DNA from 2 places in the Xenorhabdus budapestensis genome. Region 1 is predicted to be linked to the other one. Evidence: predicted binding sites of a transcription regulator. Region 1 holds the regulator's gene; the other holds the start of a gene.

What was found. The regulator ArgR, encoded in region 1, controls arginine synthesis, uptake and breakdown. The targets are predictions, from matches to a motif close to ANTGAATAAAAATACANT.
Positions count from the first base shown of each region.
Region 2: the regulator ArgR is predicted to act here: its motif matches at 1,645-1,662, upstream of argA (amino-acid N-acetyltransferase).

Region 1 covers NZ_CP072455.1:4,034,346-4,050,039, forward strand. Annotated here, with positions in the region: gene HGO23_RS17790 (DNA-binding protein) at 1-221, opposite strand, end outside; gene HGO23_RS17795 (DNA-binding protein) at 297-644, opposite strand; gene HGO23_RS17800 (helix-turn-helix domain-containing protein) at 832-1,095, shown strand; gene mdh (malate dehydrogenase) at 1,212-2,150, opposite strand; gene argR (transcriptional regulator ArgR) at 2,593-3,063, shown strand; gene mpl (UDP-N-acetylmuramate:L-alanyl-gamma-D-glutamyl-meso-diaminopimelate ligase) at 3,197-4,567, opposite strand; gene fbp (class 1 fructose-bisphosphatase) at 4,738-5,742, shown strand; gene ppa (inorganic diphosphatase) at 6,003-6,533, shown strand; gene HGO23_RS17830 (gamma-glutamylcyclotransferase family protein) at 6,667-7,014, opposite strand; gene tamB (autotransporter assembly complex protein TamB) at 7,017-10,778, opposite strand; gene tamA (autotransporter assembly complex protein TamA) at 10,775-12,517, opposite strand; gene msrA (peptide-methionine (S)-S-oxide reductase MsrA) at 12,652-13,293, shown strand; gene paeA (polyamine export protein PaeA) at 13,456-14,787, shown strand; gene HGO23_RS17855 (DUF1107 domain-containing protein) at 14,924-15,130, opposite strand; gene HGO23_RS17860 (YtfJ family protein) at 15,473-15,694, shown strand, end outside.
Region 2 covers NZ_CP072455.1:3,821,497-3,837,190, forward strand. Annotated here, with positions in the region: gene HGO23_RS16850 (hypothetical protein) at 1-97, shown strand, start outside; gene amiC (N-acetylmuramoyl-L-alanine amidase AmiC) at 128-1,375, opposite strand; gene argA (amino-acid N-acetyltransferase) at 1,676-3,010, shown strand; gene recD (exodeoxyribonuclease V subunit alpha) at 3,044-4,933, opposite strand; gene recB (exodeoxyribonuclease V subunit beta) at 4,951-8,610, opposite strand; gene ptrA (pitrilysin) at 8,607-11,492, opposite strand; gene recC (exodeoxyribonuclease V subunit gamma) at 11,524-14,904, opposite strand; gene HGO23_RS16885 (prepilin-type N-terminal cleavage/methylation domain-containing protein) at 14,897-15,268, opposite strand; gene HGO23_RS16890 (YgdB family protein) at 15,265-15,694, opposite strand, start outside.

The DNA.
Region 1 (15,694 bases):
TTGTTCCGATAATGCTCAACCGAGTTCTCACTGACAGTCAGTACACTCAAAACATCTTCGGGCAAGCTATTGATATGATATTCTAGTGCTTTTCCCTGCACTCCACGCTTACGGCGTTGTTCCCAGCCTTCACGTCTTGCCATCAGGTTCACTCCTTGGGGAGACGATGGCAGGCCAGCGAGGCCAATGAGTTCCTTTGCAGAATACCATTCTTTTTTCATCTCTCTCTCCTCGCTTTATACCGGAGCAGTAAAGAGGAAGCCAAATTTTAAGCATTTAGCTTTTCAAAAGCTGCCTCAGGTAGCTATAATTTTTTCCAAAAAACTTCTTATTCCATCTCGTAGTATCACTTCTGTAATTACCTCCTTTTCTTCATCCGTGAGTAAATTAAACGCACTTACCCAAATGGATAGAGGGTCTTGTTTCTGAACCTGATATTCAGGTGATATTTCATTAAGCTCCAGAGCGGCCAATGTTGATTCAGGAAAACATGAATAGTGATATTCAATTGCTCTTCCCTGAACACCTGTTCGTTTTTGTCTCAACCACTCTTCACGTTTGGCTCTGGCATTGACTCCTTGTGGTGATCTAGGTAACTCACCTACACCGGTCAACTCCATTGCCGTATACCACTCTTTTTTCATAATGTTTCTCTATTTTTGTAACCAAGTTCAAAAAAGAAGTTATTAAGAAAAAATTAAAAATATTTTTAGAAAAAATAATGTTATTTTATTTTCTTAATAACAGATCCATGTTCGTTATTAATTTCACTCTAACGCTTTAGTTATACCACTAATGTGGCTCTAAATTTAATAGGAAAGGATTAAAAAAATGATTTCTATGAAATCGGATTGGCATCCTGCTGATATTATTGCTGCTTTACGTAAACGTGGAACAACTCTGGCCGCTGTTTCTCGTGAATCAGGACTAAGCTCATCAACTTTGGCGAATACTCTTTCTCGCTCGTGGCCCAAGGGAGAATGGATAATAGCAAACTACTTAGGTATTCATCCGTCTGAAATATGGCCAAGCCGTTATTTCAATCCTCATACTGGAGAGTTATTAGAAAGGAAAATAAGAGAGAAAAAAGAATAATTAGCTACCAATATAATTATTGAAAGAAAAACCGCTAGCTTTTTTTAAACTAGCGGTTTTCGTTATCTAATATATTTAAGTTAATTCGTATATTAATAAATTAAGAATTAATTGAATTAACCATTAATAAATCTTTCGCCTAATTCAATATCTTTTTTCAGAACGTCCAGCATATTATCCAATGCTTTCTGTTCAAACTCACTCAATCGACCAATATCTAAACGTTCTTCGATACCATTTTTACCCAAACGAACAGGTTGTGCGAAGAAACGAGCATATTTGCCGTCACCTTCTACGTAACAGCATTCAATAACATTGCTTTCACCCTGCAAACCACGGATCAAAGAAAGGCCCAGACGTGCTGCTGCTTGACCCATAGACAAAGTTGCAGATCCACCACCTGCTTTTGCTTCAACAACTTCAGTACCTGCATTCTGAATACGTTTCGTCAACGCTTCCACTTCTTCATCAGTGAAGCTGACACCCGGGATCTGAGACAGTAATGGCAGAATAGTTACGCCAGAGTGACCGCCGATAACAGGAATTTCCAACTCTTCTGGTTTCTTACCTTTCAGTTCTGCCACAAACGTATTAGAACGGATAATATCCAGAGTAGTTACGCCAAACAGACGATTCTTGTCGTAAATCCCCTCTTTTTTCAGCACTTCGGCAGCGATTGCCACAGTGGTGTTCACAGGGTTGGTAATAATTCCGATTAATGCTTTTGGACATGTTTTAGCAATCTGTTGAACCAGATTACGGATAATTCCTGCATTAATATTGAACAGATCTGAACGATCCATACCAGGTTTACGTGCTACACCTGCAGAAATCAATACAACTTCCGCTCCTACCAATGCAGGAGTTGCATCTTCACCAGCAAAACCAGTGACCTTCACAGCTGTTGGGATATGGCTCAGATCGGCAGCTACACCAGGGGTCACCGGAGCAATGTCATACAAGGAAAGTTCTGAACCTGAAGGAAGCTGGGTCTTGAGTAGAAGGGCAAGTGCCTGACCAATACCACCGGCTGCACCGAGAACTGCAACTTTCATCCTGATACTCCTTTAAATAAGTGCTGTAAAAAACTTAAACCTGTCTGGTTAAGAGACTTAATATTTCCCATACAAAGTATAAGTATGGAATAAGCTCTCAGCCTTACTCATCACTACGTATTAAAACAATCTGTTAACAGACAGATTATCTACCTAATAGCCCAATGATGGAACACTAAAGTTTTTTATTTTAGACAAAATGCTTGTCTGTTAATGAGATAACAGGCACTTTTTTAGGAATTATTCCTATTATCTTATTAATTACTCTGTTGATTAACTTGTCTTTCTCCTTTACCTGAATAATGCCATTTTATTAACAATACATTTACCAGGCTCAATAACGTAAATATTCGATCTATTGGGTTTGTTCTTCTCTTCCTTGCATAAAAATTCACTTTTTGCATAATATTGGCTTCATAAGTGGATTCAACGATGGTGAAATATGCGAATTCCTTCGAAACAGGAAGATTTAGTAAAAGCTTTCAAAGCATTATTAAAAGAAGAAAAATTCAGTTCTCAAGGCGAGATAGTTGCAGCACTCCAAGAAGACGGTTTTGAAAACATTAACCAATCTAAAGTTTCCAGAATGCTGACAAAATTTGGCGCTGTCAGAACCCGTAATGCAAAAATGGAAATGGTCTACTGTCTGCCAGCAGAATTAGGTGTCCCCACGGCCACCAGCCCATTGAAAAATCTGGTATTAGATGTTGATTATAACCATTCCGTAGTTGTCATTCGTACCAGTCCTGGCGCAGCACAGTTGATCGCGCGTTTATTGGATTCATTAGGAAAAGCAGAAGGGATCCTTGGCAGTATTGCAGGAGATGACACTGTTTTTTCTACACCGACACAAGCCCTTACAACCAAGCAGCTCTATGAGGCTATCCTCAATCTGTTTGAGCAAGAACTGTAAATCAACCGCCTGTAAAACCATTTAAAAACACGGCATCACTACATACCATTTTGCCAGAGAAAATTGTGCCATAGGTTCTGTACAAGAGGAACGCTGCTCATTGCGATCCTCTTAATTCAACGTTTATGATCAATTAAGCAGCGTGTGCTTTCTTATTCAACGCCGCCAATAATTTCTCATGAATACCACCAAAACCGCCATTACTCATGATCAGTATGTGGTCACCCGGCTGGGCTGCCTCCACAATCATGCGTACTAACGTGTCAATATCCGTACTCCAGCTAACAGGTTGAACACATTGTTCCGCAATTTCAGCAACCTGCCACTGGATATTACCAGGTTGAAACAGAAAAACTTCATCCGCACGACCCAGGGAAGGAGCAATATCATTTTTGCTCATACCCAATTTCATGGTATTTGAACGTGGTTCCAGCACTGCAAGAATGCGCGCCATACTACCCGCTTTGCTTCTCAACGCTTCCAGTGTCGCCAAAATTGCCGTTGGATGATGGGCAAAGTCATCATAAACCGAGATATCATTCACTCTGCCAAGCAATTCCAGTCGGCGACGAGCATTAATAAAGTCACCTAATACCTGACAGGCATCATTAGGCTGAATTCCTACATGGTGAGCTGCTGCAATAGCCATCAAGCCATTATGCATATTGTGTTCCCCCACCAATGACCAGTTAACTTCACCCACTAATTCACCATGATGGTATACCTGATAAGTACTGCTGTCCTGAGTGTTTTTTTGGACGTGCCAAACCCCTGTTTCCCCGAGGTGTTCCAACTCACTCCAGCATCCCATTCCAAGTACTTGTTTCAGATTTACGTCATTATCAGGTACAAGGATTTTACCCAAGCCCGGTACGATTCTGACAAGATGGTGAAATTGCTTTTGGATGGCAGCCAGATTTTCGAAAATATCAGCATGATCGAATTCAAGATTATTCATGATGAGTGTACGAGGGCTATAATGAACAAACTTTGAACGTTTATCAAAGAAAGCACTGTCATATTCATCCGCTTCAATCACGAAAAACGGGCTTTCACCAATCTGTGCTGAAACATCAAAATTGCCCGGCACACCACCAATCAGAAATCCCGGTTTATAGTCACAGGCTTCCAAGATCCACGCCAGCATACCCGCTGTTGTTGTTTTGCCATGTGTTCCTGCAACAGCCAAAACCCAACGCTCTGGTAAAACATGATCATGTAACCACTGTGGGCCGGATGTATAAGGAATACCGCGATCCAGAACCGCCTCAACACAAGGATTACCACGTGTCATAGCGTTACCGATGATCACCATATCTGGCACAGGAGCGAGTTGGGAAGGATCGTATCCTTGGATCAGTTCAATACCCTGATTTTTCAACAGAGTACTCATGGGAGGATACACATTGGCGTCAGAGCCGATAACTTCGTGACCTAATGAACGGGCGAGTATCGCCAGCCCTCCCATGAAAGTACCGCAGATGCCAAGAATATGAATACGCATTTATTTCTATCCGATATCATGAAGTGTATCACTATTCTAACCATCAAATCACAGATTAGAAATGCAATAGCCTATCAATCATTTTATTCTTTAGCTAAACTGCCCGCACTTAAGTGCTACCCCAACGTGGAGCACGATTTTAAAATCATAACCAAATCAGGGCTTTCGTCATGAAAACATTAGGCGAATTCATCGTCGAGAAACAGCACGACTTTCCTCATGCTACGGGTGAACTGACCGCACTACTTTCTGCCATTAAACTGGGTGCCAAAATCATTCATCGGGACATCAATAAAGCCGGTCTGGTAGATATTTTAGGCACCAGCGGTGTTTCAAATGTTCAGGGTGAAGTGCAGATGAAACTGGACTTGTATGCCAATGAAAAACTCAAAGCAGCATTGAAAGCACGCGGTGAAGTAGCTGGTATTGCTTCCGAAGAAGAAGACGAGATCGTCATCTTTGATGGTGATCGGGCAGAAAATGCGAAGTATGTTGTTTTGATGGATCCACTGGATGGTTCTTCAAATATTGATGTAAACGTTTCCGTTGGGACTATTTTCTCCATTTACCATCGAATTACGCCAGTTGGGCAGCCCGTTACCGAAGAAGACTTCCTGCAACTGGGTCATCGTCAGGTTGCAGCGGGTTATGTGGTTTACGGTTCGTCCACCATGTTGGTTTACACCACTGGCTATGGTGTTCATACTTTCACTTACGACCCTTCCCTTGGTGTATTCTGTCTGACCCATGAGAAAGTCCAGTTCCCGGAAAAAGGTAATATGTACTCGATTAACGAAGGGAACTACATCAAATTCCCTCTGGGCGTGAAAAAGTACATCAAGTATTGCCAGGAACAAGACGAAGCAACTCAACGCCCTTACACTACCCGTTATATTGGCTCACTAGTTGCCGACTTCCACCGCAACCTGTTGAAAGGCGGTATCTATATCTACCCAAGTACAGCAAGTCACCCGACAGGCAAACTCCGTCTACTATATGAGTGCAACCCGATTGCTTTCCTGGCTGAACAAGCTGGCGGCAAAGCCAGTGATGGCGTCAACCGGATTTTAGATATCGTACCAAGCAAGCTGCATCAACGAGTGCCTTTCTTCGTCGGAACTAAATCTATGGTAGAAAAAGCCGAAAGTTTTATGGCTGAGTTTCCGGATGAGTAATATAAATCAACTGGTTGATTAATTGGTTGTAAGAAGAGGCGAAGTTTCGCCTCTTTCTATTCGACGACGTAGTAAGGCAATGGCCAGCAGAGCAGTCAGAAACCATAGCACAAATCATGAATAATTTTTGGACAGGAATCCTCTACCACCATTAACCCATAGGAATACAGGCATAATACAGAAAAATGGAATTACTTTAGGCCTGTTTTGGCTATAATACCTCGCACTCCATTTTGGTTTGAAATTGAAGGAAACCTTTTATGAGCCTGAACAATGTACCGGCGGGTAAAGAACTGCCAGAAGACATCTACGTTATTATTGAGATCCCTGCAAACGCCGACCCAATCAAATATGAAGTGGACAAAGAATCTGGCGCCCTGTTTGTAGACCGTTTCATGGCAACCTCCATGTTCTATCCATGCAACTACGGTTATATCAACAATACCCTGTCTCTTGATGGCGATCCTGTTGACGTACTGGTTCCAACTCCATACCCATTGCAGCCAGGCTCTGTTATTCGCTGCCGCCCAGTTGGTGTTCTGAAAATGACCGACGAATCCGGTGAAGACGCTAAGCTGGTTGCTGTTCCTCATTCTAAGCTGACTAAAGAATACGATCACATCAAAGATGTAAACGATCTGCCAGAGCTGCTACGTGCTCAAATTACACATTTCTTTGAACACTACAAAGATCTGGAAAAAGGTAAGTGGGTAAAAGTTGATGGTTGGGAGAATGTCGAAGCCGCTAAAGCGGAAATCCAATCTTCTTTCGAACGCGCTGCGAAAAAATAATCTTCTCGGATAACAGCAAGTTCTGATTATATAATAACCTCTGTACTTTTATTTATTGGCACAGAGGTTTTTTTATTCGGTTATATTGGTTAATTTGTCAAAAATGATATAAAAACAGTAACACCACTGATTTTTATCTCTCTTCGTAACGCTTCAGCCAGTCACCGCTTTCTATTCTAGGCACCCCCTCAACAGATAACATGTATAAATAGATCCATGCGCTGCCATAAGAGGTTTTGACCAATTCCCTTTGATATTCCTGAGTATTCTTTTTCAAATCATCCAGTTCAGTCAAAATGGATGACGTAATGCGATAAACCTCACATTCAATTGTTCCTTCGCCACGGATCACCGCTGGATAATGCCCCAGATCGTAGATTTCATAACCTTCCAACCTATGCTCCCCCAAAAGTTGAGCATAGGTCATCCAGTGGTGATTACCTTGTTTGCGCCTCAGGCTGCCATAAACAATAACTCGCATCTTTAAAACTCAAACTCATAGAGCAGATCCAAAGCTTTATCAATACCAGATACTGCTTCGAGATACAATCTAGGCATCACACGATAACGTAACGTCAGAGTTGCCAGAGAGTCAAAAATACCAACACCATATTTTACCTGTAAGTCGTTGGTAATCTTGCCACTCACAACAACCTGCGATTTGTTACCAATTCCCTGTGTATTCAGGGCCAGATCAGAAACACCAAAAGTCTCACCAATTTTGCCCACCAATCGACCGCTCTGTGCGACGCCCAAACCAATCAACACAGAAGTCATCTGGGAGCTATCAGCCCCTCCCTTCTCTAAGCCTTCACCACTCAACAGGTAAGACAACGCTTCCTCTTGCGATTTGACTGGCTCAGAGAAAATTTCAATCTTAGGTTTATCTGCCAACCCCATCACTTTCACACCAGCAATAACATTATTCGCTGTCGATTCGGGGTTACGGATCGCTTCAATATTCAACATGGGTTGATCCGGTGGACCAGAGAACAGAATAATTCCTTTACGTACCTGTAAATCCTGCCCATAAGCGCGAAAGCGACCATCAGGAATATCAATTTGACCGTTCAGCCCCAATCCCTGCTGATCCTGAATGACGTTCAGGTCTCCTTTCAACTGAGCGTTCAAACCAAATGCACTCAAGCGGACATCATCACCTACGTGAATATTTAAATTACTTTGGATCAAGATGGAAGATTTTTTCTTTTCTACCGGCTGTAGATTTTTATCCAGCATCACTTCGTCAGGAGAAACATCCACCGCAGACTCCGGTAATTCCTGTACAGTAATGCGCGCCCACGGAATATCCACATTGCCATTGAGTTTCAATAATTGGGGCGTCGCTTCAAAAACCAGATCAGGGCGTACATCAATTTTTACCATTGGTGGTACTGTCACACGCAGTTTTTCACCATACGCTGTCACTCTGGCATACCATGCGTCCAGATTGCGCCAATCCGCATTACCATGAAGATTAAGTTGCCCTTGCGGAGTTTTGATCACACCATCCAGATCGGAACGAACACCATCAAAATGAACTGCTACCTGACTTTGGTTGATATCAAACGGCAGCCAATGGCTACTGACCTGAAAAACATCTGCTTTCAACATGCCAAATAACAACGGATTCTTAGCATTACCGCCAAGGCGCAAGTTCGCATTTAAATTCCCTTCAGCTTTTTCATCTTTATCCAGAATCGGTTTCATCAACTTCAGAGAAAGGGACTGGATATCTACATTACCCGTTAATTTACGACGGCCTTCTAAGTCATTGATTTGAATATGGCCATTCAGTTGTCCATTATCTGCCAGTTTAAATAACCACGATAAATCCGCCTTACCATTTGTCAAACCAGCATTCAAAGTCAATGTCTCAAAATCAACAGGTAACGTGGTGCCCTCCACAACCTGCCAAATCTGGACACCGTTTCCTTGCAGAGTCACGTTCGCTTGTGGTAATTGATGCCCTGCTGTCCATTTAACATTAGCACTCCCACTAAATACGCCTTTAAGTTGGGTTGTTTTATCCAGGAATGGCTGGATCATGGCAAGATCAAAACGCTCAAACACAATATCAGCCTGCCCACTGGTGCCAGCTTCAATCGGTTTCGGAATACAAAGTTGAGCATTCGGGTTCAACCAACAATGAGTGCCAACGATCACTTTTTGCTGCAAATTCTGGTAATCAATGGTTATCGCCTTACTTAAGCGCCACTCACCAACTGGAGTCTCAAAGTGGGTATTGTTGATATTGCCTTTCCAACGTTCTTGTTTACGGTCAAAACTACCATTGAGCGCCAGCTTACCTGATACGGGACTCCCATCCACCTGCAATTGTAAATCATGCTGTTTTTCTGTTCCTTTGGCATTGAGCATCAAGTTACTGATAATCAGATCCGATTGCTTCAATTGACGAATAACAACCGATAATTGCCCTTCAATCTGGTCAGTAGAACGCACATTTCCTTTAATAACCGCGCTATCCACCCTCAGCATATTCTGCCAACCCACACCATGTGCATTTAAACCTGCCACAACTTGCGGTGCTTTCATATTGCCACGCAGCTTCACATCACCGACAACCACTCCGGACAATCCCGGCAGCAAGCCATTTAGTTGTGGAGCATTGATATCACCATCCAAATTCCATTTTTCATCGGTAAGATACCCTTTAATATCCAGCGTGTTACGGCCAAAAATGAAGTTAAAGTGGGGAATATCCCATTGTCCGGCCGCATTGCCGGAAACTTTACCATGTGCTTTGATGGTATTCTGTTTTACATAACCACCAAGGGATATTTCAGGCAGCTGGAGCTGCCAACTGCCACCATATAAACTGCCACGTACTGCCACCTTGCCATCTATTTTGGCAGGCCATTCTGGCCACTGTTTAGCAGTATCAATGCCATTAAACGTCAACAGCGCGTTCCAGCTAATGGCTTTGCTCCAGTCAACTACACCAGTGAGATCCGCATTACCCTGCAATGCAGATAGGCGCAACCGAGTTAATCTGAGCAGTTCTTCATTTCCCTTTGCATCCAACATCAATAATGCCGGTGGAAGTTCTTCACCCTTAATATCAGAACGCAGGGAAAGATCATAACCACTGGCTTTACCATTCAGACGTAATTTGACATCATTTAGCTGATATTCAGATTTACCCGTCAATGGCCACTGTAACCGTTTACCTGCCAATGTCAGGCGTACAGGCAGGCCCGCTTTAGCTAATTCGACCTGAGCATCCAAATTAGCATTCACTGGCCCTGAAAGATTCAATGCCAGATTAAGCTGCTGTAATAAAGCACCGTTCAGTTTTGCCTCAACCTGTTGCCCGTTTAGTTCATCCAGCGTGGTATTGCCCTTAACTGATAAGTTGACTGGCCACTGTTCGGACAGTTTTGCCGTTCCCTGTATCGTAAGAGAGCCTTCCGGTGCACTGACGCTAAAGGTTTTGATATCTACCTGCTGCCCCTGATTACTGGCTTGCAGTTTCAGATCATTGAGAGTGATAGCGGTATCTCCCGTCAGACGAAGCTGGCGGCCGTGAATATTTTCTACCGTAATATCAAGGGGAATAGGAACATTAGGCAATTCAGCCAATAGTGGTTTAGAAAACAGTGTCTTTAAAACCTCTCCCAATGATTCTTCTGGTTCAGCTTTCTGCTGAATTTTCTGTGCAGTATGTTCAGGAGGTGTTTTCGGCAATGCAACCAATAGCTGATTGACTTGTATGGGTTTTAGCGTCAGATGTTTTTCCTGCCACTGAGCACCCGCTTTGAACTCGTCTAAATCAATGACTGTATCATCTACTTTGACATGGGTATTCTTTAAAGAAAGCAGATCCAACGAAATAGGATACGGTGTTTGCAGTTCAGTTAATGGCTCTGATTCTGACGGGCTTTCTGATGGCGGAAATTCTGTCGTATTGAGCAAAACAGATACCCCTTCCGTCGTCAGAGCACTGACACAAACATGACTGTGTTTCAAACAAGAGAGCCGCAACGAAAGGTGTATCTTGTCTGCATTAACATCAACACCCGGCATCTTATATTTGATACCTTGTAATGTTAAATCGCGCCAACCGCCACTGATATCTGCTATCTCCAGCCCTGGAACTAAGCGTGTCGCACTGTTAATCATAAAATGCAGGCCAATTCGTGTACCAACTAATCCCGCAATCATTATCAACAACAGACCAACAATCAATAGGAAAGCAATGCTAAGCCTTTTTGCCCACCTCATAGTTCAGCCCCTAAACCGATATAAAATTGAATGCCATGATTATTTTTATCTTTCACAGGGGTTGCCAGATCGAATTTAATCGGCCCAACGGGGGAAGCCCAACGTATACCTAAACCTGCACCTGTTTTAAAATTACTCTTCTTGATATCATTCACTGCTTCGCCAGTATCCACAAACAATGCACTCCACCAATTACCATAGATATTGTATTGATATTCCAGCGAACCAATGACCAACTTTGACGCCCCGGTTAATTTACCGTTACTATCTTTAGGGGAAATTTTCTGGTACTTATAACCACGGATACTTCTATCCCCCCCGGCAAAAAAACGCAAATCAGGCGGCACTTTCTCGAATTGATTGGTTTCTATCCAACCAAGATCTCCCCGTAAAACAAAACGATGTTTATCACGGAACGTTCTGATCCAAACGTGGTGAGCCTGTAAGACCAGAAAATCCACATTTGATCGCCAGGTCGTATCAGAAACATCAATTGAATAACGCTGACTGTCTCCCCAATAAGGCATAGTACCGCCACGCTGACGAATTCGGCTTATATTCGCTCCCGGATAAAGCAATGTCGTTGTATTCGTTACATTAGCCTGAGTAAAGTGGCTGAGGCTCCAGCGCAGATTGACACTATATCGCCACCCTGTGGAGAGATCCCAGTTGCGGGAAAGGTTTAAAGTTGCAGTATCCGAGATGGTATCGTTGATATTTTTACGCTTATAACCCGTTTGTAACTCATAATATTGTTCAAGTGGATTAGCCTTAAGTGGCATTTTATAAGACGCATCAATCAATTGATCACGTCCGGAAATATTGATGCTGGTACTCAAACTGTGCCCACGCGAATTGAGCCACGGCTTTTTCCATTTTGCCTGAATACGAGGACCAACATCTGTTGCATATCCTCCTCCCAACTCAACATAATTGGCAGAACGGGGAACCAAAGAAGCATCCAGTGGCAATATCTTATCTTTACTATTGCGCCCCGCCGTAAAATCAGGCACGACAACCGCCGAGTTGAACCATCCGGTATCTGCCAGACGGTGGTTAAATTCTGCCAGTTCTTCCGAAGAGTAATAATCCCCTTCTCTAAATGGCACAAGATTATTCAGGTAACTTTCTTGAATTTGTGAGCCTTGAAACTTAACAGGGCCAAAGCGATAGCGCTCTCCACTATCAAAATCAAAATCCCAGAAGGATTCATGCCGTTCCCGGGATACTCCCAGTTCACTTTTTTTTATCTCGGCATCAAAATATCCCTTCCTGAGCGCCAGATTATTTAACCCATTCTTAAAGTTCTCATACTCACCATGATTTAGAATCGTCCCTTTCTTCGGCGTATTTTTTTTGATAAGTGCGGCATAATCCTGATCGGTTTTAGCTCCCCCCTCTAAATCAACCTTAACTTCAGCGACCTGCACTGGTTCACCTGGTGTGACTTTTGCCGTCAAAACAGAACGGGAAGGCGGAGTATTTTCCTGATAAGTGAATTCAATGGTGGGATCATAATACCCCAATGGTCTTAACCCTTTTCGTATGGCTTTTTCGACACGGGCTCGAAAACGTCCATCAGGAAAAACTTCATCAGTACTAATGCTTGAGAGCTGCACTCTGGCATTTTTATCCAGTTCGCCAGAAAGTCCTTCCACTTTCAATCGTAAATTTGCACTATAAGCCGATGGAGCTGCGATAGACACACAAAAAATAAATATGAAAGGGTATCGTGACACGCGAACTCCTAATATTTACTTAGGGGTAAGATTCAGCAGCATAAAAGAATACTGCCATGGATTAATTCTGGTAAAGTTTGAAAGATATACAAGCAACTCATAACCATAAAATAGATGACAAACGGGAGAGAATCTTGCCAAATTCAGTCAACGAAAGCCAACATGTTTCTGAACAGAATGCATTACCAGGCCGAGAAATACCATTAACTGTATCACCCTATCACTACGTTACACAGCATGCGATAAATAACATACCTGATAATATGGAAATTGCTTATATAGGTATGGGATGCTTCTGGGGTGTCGAACGTCTTTTCTGGCAGCAGGAAGGCGTGTATACCACATCTGTTGGTTACAGTGGAGGCACTACTCCAAATCCGACCTACGAGGAAGTCTGTTCAGGGTTAACCGGACATACCGAAATCGTCAAAATTGTATTTGACCCGACCAAAATCACCTATGGGCAATTATTGAAGTTGTTCTGGGAAAACCACGATCCTGCACAAGGCATGCGTCAACAAGGTGATATCGGTACACAATATCGCTCAGCCCTTTACACGGTTTCTCCTGAACAATATGCGCAGGCACTCTCCAGTCGCGAGCAATACCAGCAAGCAATGGATGATAATGACGATAAGCGCACAATTACCACAGAGATCCGTGAAGCCGGACCATTCTATTTTGCAGAAGATTATCACCAGCAATATCTGATGAAAAATCCTGAAGGATATTGTGGATTAGGTGGTACAGGCATCTGTTTTCCACCTCTGTCCTGAAACTAGCCGATTTAATAAACCTAAGTTATAATTATCGGACTAAATTCATTTGTCTTACGGCAATGTGCCGTAAGATATTATTTGTGTAATTTTTCATATCTTCCTCCAGTGTTATTCAAATAAAAAACTACCCTGCCACTGGAGATAAGAAACGGATACTTTATGTTAAATAGTTTATTAGTCATACTCTTGCTTTGTGCGATTAGCGCATTTTTTTCGTTATCAGAAATTTCTCTCGCCGCTTCAAGAAGAATTAAATTAAAACTGATGGCTAACGAGGGAAATATCAATGCAGCTCATGTTCTCAAATTACAAGAAACGCCAGGCATGTTTTTTACTGTCGTACAGATTGGCCTGAATGCAGTAGCCATCCTCGCAGGTGTTGTCGGAGAATCCGCTTTTTCTCCTGCCATTAAATCATTATTGCTCAAATTTATACCTTATGAATGGGCAGAACAACTTGGCTTTATCTGTTCTTTCACTATCGTAACCAGCTTCTTTATTTTACTTGCTGACTTGACCCCTAAACGCCTTGGAATGATTAAACCCGAAGCTGTTGCAATCAGGATTGTTAATCCAATGCGTTTTTGTTTGGCAGTATGTCGTCCATTAGTCTGGTTGTTCAATGGACTCGCTGACTGCATATTCAAAGTCTTCAAAATCCCGATGGCACGCAATGAAGATATCACCTCTGATGATATTTATGCTGTGGTTGAAGCGGGAGCCGTCGCTGGAGTATTACGTAAACAAGAACATGAGTTGATCGAAAATGTTTTCGAACTGGAGTCCCGTACCGTTCCTTCTGCCATGACGTCCCGTGAAAGCGTGGTTTATTTTGACAAAAATGAAGACGAAAACAGTATCAAAGAAAAGATCTCTACCCATCCACACTCAAAGTTCCTTGTTTGCGATGGTGATATTGATCATGTCCTTGGTTATGTAGACTCCAAAGATTTACTGAACCGCGTTTTAAATGGGCAGAACCTCAGCTTAAAAAATGGTGTTCAAATCCGTAATACTCTGATGATCCCTGATACTCTCTCGTTGTCTGACACTCTGGAAAGTTTCAAAGCTGCCGGCGAGGATTTTGCCATCATTCTCAATGAGTACGCACTGGTGATGGGTGTGATAACTTTGAATGACGTCATGACGACTTTAATGGGAGATCTAATTGGTCAGGGGCAGGAAGAACAGATCGTTGTCCGCGATGAAAATTCATGGCTAGTAGAAGGTGGCACACCTATTGAGGATGTGCTTCGGGTTCTGGATATTGATGATTTCCCCGATTCCAGCAATTATGAAACGATTGCCGGGTTTATGATGTTCCGTTTGCGGAAGATCCCAAAACGCACAGATTATGTGAAATTTGAAGGTTACAAATTTGAAGTAGTAGATATTGATAACTACAAAATTGATCAATTACTGGTAACCAAAATTGTGGATACACCATCTCCTTCCAGTTCAGACCCTGCTGAGCAGGCAGTATCTGAGTAATAAACTCAAAGAAAAACTGTCATTAGAAAAACTACCCCTACAAAAAACGGCCGAGAGGCCGTTTATTACACTCATTATGTTGCGTCAATCATGACATATAAGCATATATAATCAGTAAGTTAGCTGTTACAGAAAGCTATCCCATTTCAGCCTGTAGGAGCAACACGTGCTGGTTAACTTCACTCATTACATGGAAATGACGTTTATCTTTTATCCTTGGAGGTAAAATTTTCCCATAATTAAATTCAAAAGCACCCATATCCTTAATGTACAACCGCCCACGGAATAGGGTTTTTATGTAGAGAGCAATTTTTAGTGGATTATAGTGGCGAAAGATTTTCATCTCTTTTTATTCCTCCGTGCTTCTTACGATACTATTTTACTACGTTGTTTACTTCATTGTTGTTTACTGCATTGTGTAATCAGACACATCACTGCTGTGTAGTACGATGTATAGACTCTATATCCGGCAATTTGTTCCCCAACATTAAAGGTTCAATCACTACTTTTACGTAACATGATGAAAAAATAGAGCATTATGTTATATTGGCTGAAGATTACCTTATATTTTATTTTGAATGTTACCAAATTGTTGTGTTTTGTAAGGACAGACCAGTCAACAAGCGCTATGCTGAATGTGATGCACCCTGATAACATGCCACATCATGCCAAATAAGGAATAAAAATGCTAAAAAACATAATGTTACCTTTAATATTGGGCTTAGCTTCAATATCTGCGTTTGCCCATAATATTACTGTCGAAAAACCCGTTCCCACTGTCATCGTAACAGATAAAGGTGAACTACTTCTTAACGACAATAAGTTTAGCTATCAGGAATGGAGCAGTGCAGAACTTCCAGGGAAAGTAAGAACTATCCAGCATATTGCCGGGCGCAGCTCAGCCAAA
Region 2 (15,694 bases), 210 kb from region 1:
TCCACCTTGGGAAGGAACAGGATCAACTCTATGGAAAAATTATGTATGCCAAGATGACTACTCTGAAACACTTTCCCTATTATTTAACGCTCTATAATGTTTTCTTTATTTTATATGGGTGGATATTTCACCGCCGTGCTAATTCTGCTCCATTTTTAAAATAGGCTTTAATACCGGCAAAAATAGATTCAGCCACTTGTTGCTGGAATTTCGCAGTACGTAGTTTTCGTTCTTCTTCCAAATTACTGATGAATGCAGTTTCAACCAGAATAGAAGGAATATCCGGTGCTTTTAATACGGCAAACCCCGCCTGATCGACACTGTTTTTATGCAGTTTATTCACTTTACCCATTCGCTTAAGCACTTCATCCCCAAATTTCAGGCTGTCATTAATCGTCACAGTCTGAACCAGATCCAGCATGGTATGATCCAAATATTTATCACCGCTTTTACTCACCCCACCAATCAAGTCAGCCTCATTCTGCGTTTGGGCCAGAAAACGGGCAGCATTACTGGTTGCCCCTTTCGTTGACAAAGCAAATACGGACGATCCCCTAGCGGCACGATTAGTAAAAGCATCAGCATGGATGGAAACAAACAGATCCGCCTGCATCTTACGTGCTTTTGCTACCCTGACTGTCAGCGGAATAAAAATATCTTCATTACGGGTCATATACACTTTCATCCCCGGTTGACGTTTTATAAGGGCTTGCAGACGGCGGGCAATCTGTAAAACAACATCTTTCTCACGGGTTTTGTATTTCCCGATAGCGCCAGGATCTTCACCACCATGACCGGGATCAAGCATAATCACAATTGGCCTGTTCTTCCCGGCCTTGCCTGTTTTTTTCCTCTCTGTCGGTGGCATATGCTTTTCCAGATTTCCACTGTTGTACTCTTCAAGCAGTGCCAGCAAAGGATCATCATTGGCTTTCGCTACCTTTGGATAGAAATCTAACACCAAACGATGCTTGAATTTCGCAATAGGCGGCAAAGTAAAAATATGTGGTGCAATCGGCTGCTTAATTTCAAACACCAAACGCACAGTTTTGGGATCAAATTGCCCGGCTCGTACCAGTTTCAGATAAGGATCACGTTGCTGAACCTGCGATCCTATACTGCTCAGGACACTATTGAGCTGGATACCCTGCAAATCAATAACAATTCGGTTGGGATTTGAAAGTGAAAATTGGCGGTATTTAAGCGGAATATTAGACTCCAGCGTCACCCTGGTATAACTTGATGCAGGCCAAATACGCACAGCAATCACTTGTGACGTTGCTGCATACCCTATCGGACTAATACTTAACAACCAAAGCGCTGCTGCTCCTTTCAACAAACGGCGACGTGAAGAATTATGGTCTGAATGACTCATTATTTATTCCATTTAAAAACAACCAGACAGTAACTTTTATCTAAGAGACAGTTAGGTGGAAGACTCTAATTAATTATAAAGGAACTGTCATCAAAAAAAGCATTTTCTGCTATCTCAACAGCTATACTCTATGAATTTCAAGATGCAGCGTAGCCAACAAAGCTGCGACCTGAGAGATAACAAACATAAATATCAATATAAATAATAGCTTTGTTTTTATCTATATTCCCTCTTGCCATTTCCCTTCTAAAGAATAAAAATATAAAAAATACGAATAAAAATGCAATTGAGGGGAATATCATGAAAGAACGCCGTACCGAATTGGTCGAAATTTTCCGGCATTCGGTTCCGTATATTAATGCACATCGTAACAAAACTTTTGTCATTATGTTGGTCGGTGAAGCTATCGCCCATGAAAATTTTCCGAATATCGTTAATGATATCGGTTTATTACATAGCCTCGGCATTCGTTTAGTTATTGTGTACGGTGCTCGGCCACAAATCGATCAGAACCTCACCCAACATCACTATCAACCGATTTATCATAAATACACTCGGGTTACTGATGTTAAAACGCTGGATTTTATCAAACAAGCCGCTGGCGTGTTACAGCTTGATATTACAGCCCGACTTTCCATGAGCCTCAATAATACGCCATTACAAGGTGCGCATATTAACGTGGTCAGCGGCAACTTTATCATCGCTCAGCCTTTAGGGATCGATGATGGTATTGATTATTACCACAGTGGTAAAATTCGCCGGATTGACGATGAAGCCATAAATCAGCAGTTAGATAACCATTCCATTGTATTAATCGGGCCTGTTGCTGTTTCCGTTACCGGCGAAAGTTTCAACCTGACGACCGAAGAAATTGCTTCACAACTGGCGATTAAATTAAAAGCCGAAAAGCTGATAGGATTCTGTTCATCACAAGGCGTCACCGATACGGAAGGGAATACCTTGTCAGAAATTTTCCCCAATGAGGGGGAAATACTGTTGAATAAACTGGAAAGCACCGGGGATTACTCCTCCGGGGCAGTACGTTTTTTACGTGGCGCCATTAAAGCCTGCCGCCGCGGAGTTCGGCGCAGTCATTTGATCAGTTATCAGGAGAATGGCTCACTAATCCAGGAATTATTCTCCCGCGAAGGCATCGGAACCCAAATTGTTATGGAGCGCTCTGAGCAGATCCGTCGCGCCAATATCAACGATATAGGAGGCATTCTCGAACTGATCCGTCCACTGGAGCAAAATGGGATCCTGGTTCGCCGCTCACGGGAACAACTGGAAATGGAGATCGATAAGTTTACCCTGATAGAACTCGATAATGTCACTATCGCCTGTGCTGCCCTGTACTCTTATCCTGCGGAAAAAATCGGTGAAATGGCCTGTGTTGCCGTACATCCGGATTACCAAAATTCTTCACGTGGCGAGGTGTTATTAGGCGCTATTATTAATCAGGCCATACAAATCGGACTGGAACGATTATTTGTCCTTACAACTCAAAGTATTCACTGGTTTCAGGAGAAAGGTTTTGAACCCGCAGAAATTACTATGTTACCAGTGGAAAAACAGGCGCTGTACAATTACCAACGCCGTTCCAAAATTTTGATGTTGGATCTGAAAACTCATTGACATAACTCCACCCACATATATATCCAATAGATTTCAAGTTGCGTCACGACGGCAAGAGAACGAATCCACTAACCCACTCCGCCTTTGAGTGGGTGTCGCAACTGCCTTGGACAAAACCACCTTGTGTGCGTATAGCGTCAATTTCTCACGGGCGCGGGTCAAAGCCGTATAAACCAGCTCGCGACTAACAACAGGAGAAAACTGGGTTGGCAACACTAATGCAGTATGCTCAAACTCAGAGCCTTGTGATTTGTGCACTGTCATTACATAAGCCGTTTCATGTAAGGGCAGACGGCTTGGCTGAAAAGGTTTTATCTGCCCGTCAGATAACTGGAAATAGGCTTTCAACTCATTATTCTGATCCTTAAGCATAATACCGATATCACCATTAAACAGTCCCAATGTACTGTCATTGCGCAAGATCATGATCGGCCGCCCGGCATAGCTCCTATTCTCCATAAACTGATTTCCCGTATATTTGGGCAAAGCAATCATTCCTTTACGATGCAGCAATTGTTCCACTCGCTGGTTCAATCCACTGACACCAAACGGCCCTTCTCTTAAAGCACATAACAACCTGAAACGGTTAAATTCTGCCAGGATAGTCTTTTCAGATGCCTTTTCGTTCACCAGCGCCAAATAGCGGTAATAACCTTCTGTGGTTTCAATCAACAAACGCTGATAATCTTCATCTTCTGCTAGGGGATTAAAATTCACATCAGGCAGAGATTGCCTTAATACAGCAGCAACACACTTACTGTCCCCCTGATTGACTGCTGAAGCTAGTTGCCCAATACCAGAGGCAGAATTAAAACGATAGCTTTTACGCAGCAAACATAAACAATCCCGTACTGCCAAAGTTAAATCTTCTGGCTCAGACACTGAATATGACACTAACTGACAACCCGTTAACTTCGTCAGTTGTTTTGCACGATCGACACTGTATCCTTGTTCAGCAAAACGACAGATATCTCCCAATACCGCTCCCGCTTCTACAGAAGCCAGCTGATCCTTATCTCCCAGAAAAATCACTTTTGCTTTTGCTGGCAAAGCATCAATCAGACGCGCCATCATGGGTAAATCTACCATGGAGGCTTCATCAACAATCAGGATATCAAGGGCAAGCGGATTATCACGGTGGTAACGGAGTTTTTGGCTTTCAGGCTGTGCACCTAGCAAGCGATGGATGGTTTGTGCCTGCTCAGGGATATTGCACCGTTGTTCATCTGTCAAAGCAAGTTTGTTGACAGCCTCACCAAGCGATTCAGTCAACCTGGCAGCCGCTTTCCCTGTAGGAGCCGCCAGTTGAATATTCAATGGCTTTCCTTCGTTCAATTTAATCAATGCGGCCAGTAATTTCGCTACCGTCGTTGTTTTTCCGGTTCCCGGCCCACCAGAGATAACAGAAATACGACTGGTGACAGCAACTGCTGCCGCCACTTTCTGCCAATCGATTTCACTTGCAGCAGCAACACCAAAAAGCTCATCTAAAATTTTCCGTAGCTGAATTTCATCAATATCATCAGCCAATGCCACATCAGCAAAAAACGCGGCTATCCGACGTTCGCTTTGCCACATCCGCTGCAAGTAAAGGCGATAACCAGAAAGTATTATCGGTGTAGGAGATTGCCCATCGCCTATTGCCGGACATGCCTGCAAAGCAGCAATCATTTGTTGTTGATTAGGTTCTCCTACGAAAGTCCACAGTGATGCCACTAACTCAGTGTGTCGTCCTTCAAATAAATGTTCAGGTGAGATCCTGTTCAAAAGCAGGCAAACATGACCAGCCCCCACTTCTGCACTCAAATAGGCAGTGATCAGCAATAACAATGGATTTTCATCTTCAATCATCGCATAGGCAAACTGCACATCTAACGGACGCAGCAATTTTTGGGCAACAGCTTGCTGCAATAATGACATTATTCCATTCATGGCTGCACTCATGCACTTTGTTCCTCATCAGTTGCATAGTCATCGTTTATACAGTCAACAGTACAATCGACGGTACTAAAGAGCGCATCCAGTGCATCAACAAATTCAACGGGTGGCAAATAGCGATAAATACCATGCCCCGGATTATTGTTATCAATGCCACGCAGAAACAAATATACCACCCCGCCAAAATGCTGCCGATAATCATAATCCGCCAACCGATGGCGTAAATAACGGTGCAGTGCCAGCGTATAGAGTTGGTACTGCAAATCATACCGATGCTCTATCATGGCTGAGGCCATGGCTTCCTGAGTGTATGATTCGCTGCTCTCTCCCAACCAGTTCGATTTGTAATCCACCACGTAAAACTTATCCTGCCAGCAAAACACTAAATCAATAAACCCTTTCAACATGCCTTTGACCTGATGGAAGGACAAAGGAGCGCACTGTGCTGACAAGGGATCATAACGATGAGTCAAGGCATCCAGTGCGTTGGAACGCAGTAAATTATCAACAGGCAAATAAAACTGCATTTCGTTTTGTTGATGATAATGTGGAATATCAGCAAGCCGCATTCCCTGTTCATTTAACTCTGCGGTCTGGATATCCGTCATCCATTGCTGCAATACGGATGCCCAACTCTCATCAAAACCTGCGGTTGTCAGCTTTTCCGCCAGCCAGATCTGATCCGGTGGGGAGCTGAAATCCAGCTCTTCCAGAACTGAATGTAAGAACGTTCCGGCTGTTGCCCCGCGCGGAAAAGTATGCGGTGTCATCAGCAATGACGGTTCAACTTGTTTTTCACCACGGACGTCAATATCAAGTTTCGGTGCAATGGATTGGACAATCACTTCTACTGATTCGCCAAACGCACTGACATGAGCCTGGGAACTGATGTAATTATGGGAAATCGAACCCTGTAAGCCGGAATAACTGGTCACCCGCCAGTCATCCCGAATGGAACGCCGGAATTTTCTGGCAGCCAGCAATAGCACATCTTCACTTTTGGGTTCCCATCTTTCATCTCCGATATCCTTTATCGGTATCACCTGAATATTGTCATCTTTGAGTTCATTTAAGCTGCATTCCAGTAACTCTGCATCACCTTTCTGCCCTTTTTGCACCAAATAACCAAGGGCGGAAAGATGTAAATCCGTATCTCCGGTTTTTTTCTTATTACCCTGAATCAATGGCGCAACACCGACACTACAGTGATACACAGCTCGCGTTAAAGCCACATAGAGCAGACGCAAATCTTCCGCCAACCGTTCTTCATCGGCTAATGCCAGCTTTTCACTATCCTCAAAGAGACTGAAATGGGTTTCAAAATTCTGACGATCGTGATAAATGGCCCGTTCCTGTTTTTTGAAGCTGCAAATAAAAGGCAACCAGACTAAAGGGTACTCCAGCCCCTTTGATTTGTGGATGGTACAAATCTGAACCAGATGTTTATCACTTTCCAGACGCATTTGCTGACTTTCTAGCTGTGGATCAGGACGGGAAATCTGCTGTGCCAACCAGCGAACCACTGAATGTTCGCTATCCAATTGCAACGATTCTTCCTGCAACAGTTCACTAATGTGCATAATATCAGTCAGACGACGCTCACCGTCGTATCCTGCCAACAAATTCTCTGCAATCCGGTATTTCCCCATGACCGCCCGTAACATCGGTAAAACACCACGTGAGCGCCACAACCGGGCATAACCGTCAAACTCATCCACCAGCTTATCCCATGCCGTTTCATCATGATTTAGCTGATCAATCTGCCGGGCACTTAAGCCAAATAAACTACTGGCTAATGCACTTCTGAGTACACGTTCCTTTTCTGGTGATAACACCGCTTGCAAAAGCCAGAGCAAGTCCTTAGCTTCCGGCGTATCAAATACATTCTCACGATTGGAAAGGAAGACAGACGGGATTTTCAATTCATTCAATTCATCACGAATCAGTGCGGCTTCACGGCGACTACGCACCAGTACCGTAATATCCGCCGCTGTAACAGGCCGATTTTTTTCGCCCCGCTGTAACAGCGCACTCCCTTCCTGTCCTGCCAGTAACCAATCTCTGATTTGGGCAGCACACAGTCGTGCCATGCCCTGTTCGTAATCCCTTTTTGAAACACCCTCTCCAGACTGGAGCCAGAACTGCAAGGCTGTTTGTTCCTGCTTATGGAGCAAGAATTTCAGGTTGTGATTTTTCTCTGCTGAGTTGACGTGAATAAACGGAATTTGGTCAAACAGAAATGGGCGGTCTGTATGGGAAAACAACTTATTGACCGCTTGTACCATCGGAGCGGAAGAACGCCAGTTTGTTTCCAGCGTGTAATGCGCACTCACTTGGGCACGCGCCTGAATGTAGGTGAAAATATCCGCCCCGCGAAATGCATAAATTGCTTGTTTAGGGTCACCAATGAACAACAAACCATTTTCCGTTTGATGACGATATATGGCCTGAAAAATTCGGTACTGCTGCGGGTCAGTGTCCTGAAACTCATCGATCATCGCAACGGGGTAACGTTGCCGGATGGTTTCCGCCAGTTTTTCTCCACCTTCACGTTTCAAAGCAATATCCAATCGCATCAGCAAGTCGTCAAAGCCCATATACCCACGCATCAGCTTTTCCTGATTGATGGACTGGCGTATTTCAACAATCGCTTTGGAAATGATAATGTCCCGTAAGGTCAGTGGTTGCTGATATAAATCATCAATGGCCGTAAACACGGGATGTCGGGGAACTTCACCCTTTTTGGTTTTTTCTTCCAACCTTGACTGGCAAAATTTATCCAAGTCTTTAGGAAGCTGATAATCTCTGGTTTGCGATTTAGCCCACTCAGAAACGCTATTCAGCCAATTAGGTAAATTCTTCTTACTGTAACTGCGCTTATCCACCCCAGAGTTATCAATTAGCGCTTGTAAATCCTGTACAACCTCATTCCACTGCTGTTTGACCCCGTCAATCAAAGCAATGATCTTTTCATGGCGGCTGACTAAGGTTTCATCACCGTCCGGCGCGTTGACGATATAAGGTATATCCCCTCGCAGATGATCAGTTATATCTTCCAGCAGGGCTTCTGGCCCGCTCCATTCCTGACTGATCACCGTCGCCATTGATAGCGATAACGGATAACAGTGACGCCGCCAGAAATCAGCACAACCTTGCTTACGAAGTGGGTATTCATCCTGAATCAACGTTTGCTCAAACAGAATGCCGGATTCAAACGCATTGTGCACCAACATGCGCTGACAGAAGCCATGAATGGTGTAAATTGCCGCTTCGTCCATTTGACGTTCAGCAGCCAGTAACCAATCCGCCGCACTTTGCCTGTCGGGGATCTCTGCCAGCAATTGCTGATAAACCGGATCATTCACCGCGTTATCCTGCCGAATGCACGCCAGTCGCAACTGGTGGATATTTTCACGAATACGCCCACGCAATTCATCCGTTGCTGCCTCGGTAAAAGTTACAACCAAGATCTCTTCAACATTAAGCGGACGGGAAAAGGCGGCATTGCCGCCCAATCCAAGTAACAAACGCAGGTAGAGTAAACCTATCGTATAGGTTTTTCCCGTACCTGCTGAAGCCTCAATCAGCCGTTGGCCATGCAGCGGCAATGTTAACGGATTAAGTTTATGAGACGTTATGTTACGGGGTATTTCTGTGCTCACTGAGCATTCACCTTAACCGATAATTGTTTCTGGAAAGTGGATACATTCGGGTAAGTCTTCCAGCCTTTCAACTCTGCATATTGATGAAGCGAGCCTTTCTTCCCTGTAATTTGTGAAATCAGTGCCAATCCATGACGTTTCATCACTGCTTTATCGTAAAACTCAAGCAACTGTGCTTTAGTTACTTTTTCCAGAGCAGCAATGATTTTCTCTCTTGAATCAAATTTGAAGTTATTACGGCCAAAATCACTGCTGTAACGGGATGCTTCCGCAGAAAAAGTTTGCGGTGGCTGACGCATTTCTGTCAGCAATGCTGTTTTATACTGCTTAAATTCAGCATCAGGCATCACCTGCAATTTTTTCTCAGCTTGCTGATAGAAACTCTGGTAACGCTGGTGCAAGTAATCTGGCTGTTTGCTATTACTCTGCAATAAGAAGCCAAGCCCCCATTGTTCTCCTACCCTTGTATTGAAGGCTAAAACCGCATAGCCCAATTGCTCTGTTGTTCTTAATTGATCAAAGAACCAAGGCGATAAAATGCTACCTAACAGATTGGAATAGACATATCCGTTAATGCGATCATATCCCGTCGGGATGTAGACTTCCGCCAGTGCGTTATCAGTGCTGCTGGCAGTGCCTTCAAAGTTAACGGCATAATTACGCTTCAATTCGATACTTTCGCCACTCCACCACACAGTACCCCGGTTGGCGAGCTGCTTATGTGCAGATATAACAATATCAATACTCTGTTTTTCGGTTAAATTACCGAAGACTACCGCCTGTAAAGCAGAACTCTGGATCATCTCATAACGGTATTTGACAATATCATCAACATTGATGCTATCCAGCGCCTTTAAGCGTTCAGCCTGCTCAATATAAGGAACACTGGATAAATAAGAAACCAGCTGCATTGCCATTTCATAGGCTTTGCCTTCATTGGAGATTTCCAATTGGTTACGATACCAGGACTTCGCTTGTTTCAATTCAGTCAAGGTTGGTGTAAACGCCATATACTGGCTGATAGCAGAAGTTAACAATTCAGGTAAATGTTGGGTGTAACCATATACCCCGATTTGCAACCCATCCGCATATCCGGTTGTAATCGCCAGACCTCCGACGGCTGCCTGATAACCAAGCTGATCCAGTGCAAGAGAAGATAAATAAGACAACAGAGCGTAAGTCACCTGTTCTTTGGCGCTCTTCACACCATTAGCATTACGCAGATCCAATGCGATGCTTGCCTTCGGTTCATCGGCAAAATATTGGCTTGGCATATACAGCAGACGCACATTCGATTGTTCCAGGATCATTTGAGGATGTTTCTGGCTGCCAGATGCCTTAATCAAGGACAAATTATCAGGAATATAAGGGTTCAGTTCTGGTAAAGAGAATGAAGTACCTTTCTCCAGTTTTTGCCACTCCGCACGCTGTTGTTGAGTGATTTTATTAATCTGATAAGGTGCCTGAACAAAATAAGCCTCTTTATTATGTGGTTCTTTCGGACTAATAAACCAGATGCGGGCATTCTCAGGTGTCAATTGAGCCAAACGGCTGGCAATGGCCTGAGGGTTGTATTCATCCGCAAGATAGCCAGCATCCAGAACATGAGAAACAGGAACCTGTAGCATGGCATCAGCTAACGACTGAATATAGTTCATATTCCGTACGATTGACGCATACTGGAATGATAAATTGAATACTTTAGCCATTTCATCAAAATAGCTCTTTTGAATACCTTTTTGCTTCAACAGGTTAATGTAAGAAAAGATAGCAGCAATAACCTGATCACGCTGTTCAAGCCCTTTGTCTGTCAATGTGACATAAATACCAAATGAGCCAGAATTACCATCTGTTTTCGGGCTGGCACTGGCACTAATTCCTTCGGCCAATCCCTGTTTCAGCAACCAGTCAGATAGGGTATTTTCACTACGATTACCAATCAGATAGCCAATATAGGCATCGGTTTTACTGCGAAAATCAGCGCTGTTATCAGCAATCCTGAACTCCAGTTGCAGCGATTTATAAGGTTTAGATGGCACATAATGGATAATGATATCTTTTTCTTTATCTGTTATCGCCGGAACCGTAATGGCAGAGACTGAAGCATGTCGATTCGGAATACGGCCAAAAGTATCCACCGCAATCTGAGCCAATTTTTCTATCGGCTGATTACCATATAGAACACCTTTCATCAAATTGGCAGAGTAATAACGCCGATAAAAATCAACCAGCGCAGTCTGTAACTTACTGTCTGGTTTATCTTTCAGGGTTTCCAGATTTCCCCCCGCAAAACGGGAATTCGGATGAGCCGGATTCAAAGTTTCAGAACGGATCTGCCAGATGCGATGCCCTTCTCCGGAACGAGCAATGGTCATCTCGTTATCAACAGCATTACGCTCACGATCAGCATTCACAGGATCCAGCAAAGGCTCCGCAAGAGCATCAGCGAGACGATTGGTCGCTTCTGCCAAAGAGCCATTTTCCACCTCCAGATAAAAGGCTGTACGGTTAGCTGAGGTGCTAGCATTGCGGCTTCCCCCGTGTTTCTGCAAAAACTCTGCAAAACTGCCGGGCTGAGGATATCGTTTAGATCCCATCAACACCATGTGTTCCAAATAATGCGCCAGTCCAAGCTGATTATCCGGATTCTGCATATGACCAATGGGGATTGCCACAGCAGCCAATGATTTAACTGCTTTTTCATCTGAAACCAGCAGAACTGTCATGCCATTTTTCAGTTGGATAGCTCTATACTCACGGAAATCACGTTCACTTTTATGAATCGTTTCCAGTAACGGTTGCCAAGGCGATTCGGCATAAGTTGTTACTCCCCAGAAAAATAAAAAAAGCATCATCATGATGCGAATGACATATTTAGGCATGACCTAATATTCTCCCTATTTCTTCTTTAAGCTATTTCTTCTTTAAATAGTACGCCATAGGCAATAAGTAGCTCTGCACTTCGCGTTTCATGCGTACCCAAAATGATTGATCCACCTGCCTGAAAGCTCTTTGAGTATAAGCATCATTAAATTCACCATTTTTTCCTTGTGTTCCCAGCCATTGCTGCATCAATTTGCTTTCCGCTTTTTGCTGAGCTTCCTCACTAAAATCGATCTGCTGGCTTCCCTTGTCGTAACAAGCCTCCAGCCATGCCCAACCGCTTCGGCAGAACAGAGGAAGAGGCTCGGACATCCCTTGAAAATAGCCAGCAACCAATTGATTGAGATGGTTCTTGGCTTCATCGGTTGTCAATAGTGAAAAACACCATGCACTGTTTTCCCTTCCATACATTCGGCTTTCACCTTCTCCTCCTGAGAAGCAGTAGGCAAGATGTTCAATCCATAGTTGGATACCATCATTGGCAGTTAAGTTCGCTGGACGCCAACATAAAATTCCATCAGATTGAACTTGGTTAATTTTTCCGGTCAGAGTAACAGCATCTAATTCATGGCGTAACTCTATGAAAGAAGAGTCCATTCTCTCTTCTCGTATCTTATCTGCCAATGGCTGCATCGCCTCAAGCTGATTCAGCCAATATACCTCACCAAATGCACCGTGTGGCAACCCACCCGATGCACGGAGATGATAAAACAGTGGTTCAGGTTGCCTCTGTTCAAGCAAAATATTTAATAACAATTGATTGAATTGATAACGCTGCAAATGATCCAATACAAAGGGTTCTTCCTCAGGTAATTCCGTTTCTTCGATAACAAAATGAACTTTCAATTTTTGCTGAAAAAAAGCCCTGACTGGATGGCGATAAAAACGAACCAGATCATCCAACGTCACTTCTGTTATCTCACGAGAATCGCAACCTAATGGCTGACCAAAGTTAACGGGGGAAGTGCCTTGCAAACTGGCTGCCGGTAGCCATTCAACCGCATAACTTTGCAGCTCATGATCAGGTTGAAAGTTTTCCGTAGCAAAAGGGACACGCGTATGTTGCCGCAACAGATGATTTCTGACTTTTTTTGCACTGTCATCCACATTGAGCATCTCATCTCCCGGCAAGCAGCAACTCTGGCAAACATAATCCAGCAGTTCGTTGACCAATACGGAAGGGTTACATTCTGTATCATCGCGAATTGATTTACCAATGTAACTGATATACAAACACTCTTCCGCTGACATCAGTGCTTCCAGAAACAGATAACGGTCATCGTCACGCCGTTTCCTGTCCCCTCTCTGGCTTTTTTCTGTCATCAGATCAAAGCCAAGCGGTGGGATTGTTCGTGGATAAATACCATCGTTCATTCCCAACAAACAAACAACTTTAAAGGGAATAGAGCGCATTGGCATCAGAGTACAGAAATTCAGAGATCCCGCCAGAAAACGTTGACTGATCTTCTCATCATCAAAACGAAGAGCCAATTCATCACGCAATAAGATCAGGGGTATCTTTTTGCCATAATGTGCATGCAGGCCATTCTCAATCACCTTCTGCCATTGTTGGGTGATCAATGCCAATACCAGCTCGGTTTCATGATCCGCAATAAAAAAGGTTTCCAGCAATTGTGGACAAATACCAAGCCAGTCCGTTAATGATTGCTCTTCACTCAGGACCCTGCGCCAGCGATTTAATTCCATCAAAAATTCAGCCAGTTGCCCAGCCAGCTCCGCGGCAAGGCCACTGGATTCATCATAAGGTAAAACTTCATTCCACGGGCCTGCGTGGCTATCCATTGCATAACCTAGTAACATGCGTGTCAGACCAAAATGCCAGGTATTCTGCCCGGTGGCAGGTAATGACAGTGCTTCAATATTGTCATCATCCAGCCCCCAGCAAATACCGGATTCCTTTACCCAACGCCGCAATAAACGTAGCCCATCTTCCTGAATTGCGAATTTATCAGCCAGAGAAGGCACTTCCAATAATGCTAATACCTGCTCGGCTGTAAAACGGCTCTGAGGTAAATCCAATAGAGTAATAAAAGCCTGCAATACCGGGTGTGCTTGACGGGCTTTACGATCAGAAATGGCAAAAGGAATATAACGTTCACCCGGTGCGTTACCGAATACGGCCTGAATATAGGGCGTATAATTGTCGATATCGGCCATCATGACGATAATGTCCCTCGGCGTCAGAGAAGGATTATCATCTAACAGACGCAATATTTGATCCTGCAAAACTTCGACTTCTCTCTGTGGACTGTGGCACGAATGAAAAGACAGAGAACGATCTTCCCAGACAATCTGTCGTTTCTTCAGACTGTTTTTGAATGTACTTTCTGTAGAGCCAATTTGAGCATGATCTTCAAGATGCAAGATATCCCGCTGGAGTTGATGCAGAATACAATCTGGCTCCAGTTCAACAAAAGCATGGATGTCAGCATCCGGCTCCAACTGGGACAACAGGTAAAGATTATCTCTTCCTAATTTTCCCCATGAAGCCAGTAAAGGGTTACTCAGATTCTGTTCCCCTTCTTCATTAAAAAGGGATGGCGCATTATCTGGATCTCTGAACCGTTCTAATGATTGCTGGCTGCGGTAATGTCTGGGTTTACGGCTGTTCAACTTAGCAAGAAATGCGTAATTCTGAATATCACCCCAATAATATTGGCACGGGTTAGTGAACATCAGGTGGATATCAATCTGCTTACCCAGTGCCTTGACTACTTGCAGGTAGGTGGGTGGTAAGGAAGATATGCCACAAATAAAGATCCGTGAAGGTAGTTTTTCCTGTGAAAAATTTCCATCTTCCAATGCTGAAATAAATCGATGATATAAATTGGCACGATGCCACAGAGGTTGCTGTAGTTGATGCGTGTACTCTATTAGCTCAATCCAGAGCCGTTTCTGCCATTCCTGATTCGCACTTAGTCCATCAACGAGCTGCCCACTTTCCCAGCTCTCCAGCCATTGAGGACGATAAACCAGGTACTGGTCAAACAGGTCAGCAACCCTGCCAGCCAACTGGTGGATCTTACGTTTATCATTATCCTGATCAAGATAATGCCTGAGTGCCATAAACTCAGGCTCTGTTAACAGGTTAGGTAAAAGTGTCATCAGCTTCCACTTCATAGCATCTTTGCTGAATGCCCCTTCTCTGGGAACATCAGGCAATACCTGTGTAAACATCTGCCAGATAAACGTTGCCGGCAAAGGAAATTCCATGTTTGCAGCAATCCCCAATTTCTCTGCCAGTTGAATTTGCAGCCACTGTGACATACCGGGGCTTTGAACCAGGATCACTTCTTTGTCAAATGGGTTAGCAAGGGGGTTTTTCCTGATAAATATCGCCATCAACTCTTTCAGAATATCGAGTTGATTTGAATGATAAACTTTAAACATCAATGCTCCCACTTGTACAAAACCAACGTTCTAATTTACCTGAAGGATTATAGCTTTTTGTCACTGTTACCGTTATCTGATAGCACCCCAATGAATGAAATTCCTGTCGAAACTCGGTTTCCCACCCTTGTTGTGCTCCCTTTTCACCTCCGATCATCTTTCCTTTTAATGGCTCATATTGTTCCAACTGCTCATGTGCCAGTTTTACTGCCTTAAGTTGTAACCAATACTGCTGGAAATTTGATAACAGAGCCTGATGGTAACGCATTAAACCTAACAGAGAGACAGCAAACATAACAGATGCCACCATGACTTCCGGCAAACTTATGCCATCCTGCTGCTTATGTCTGCGAAATATTTTCATAAACAAAATTCAACCGCTATGACAGGACAAAAATCCAACCAGCCACTTTTAACAGAAGTAAGTGTATCTTGATTTGAACCTTTCATCTGTTTCATCCATTGATAAAGTTCAAGATGTTCTCCGGCAGAAAACGGCGCTATTCCCTTTAACAGGAAAAGATCATCCTGATAGCGCCTGAGGCAACTTTGCAAATAAGATCCTGATTTCTGTAAACAGAGCCAGTTCTCCAACTCCCGTGAATTAAGCGGCCATGGCTGTACTGAACCCCATGCCAATGATGACTCTGCCTGTTGAAAAGCATTCAGATATTTCTGTTCGTCAAACATCATCAACATGGCATTTTCCTGTTGGTAATGCAGTGCTTTCAGCATCATTAAGCTTAATGTCAGCATCATAAGAATCGATACCAACAGCGCATTACCTCTT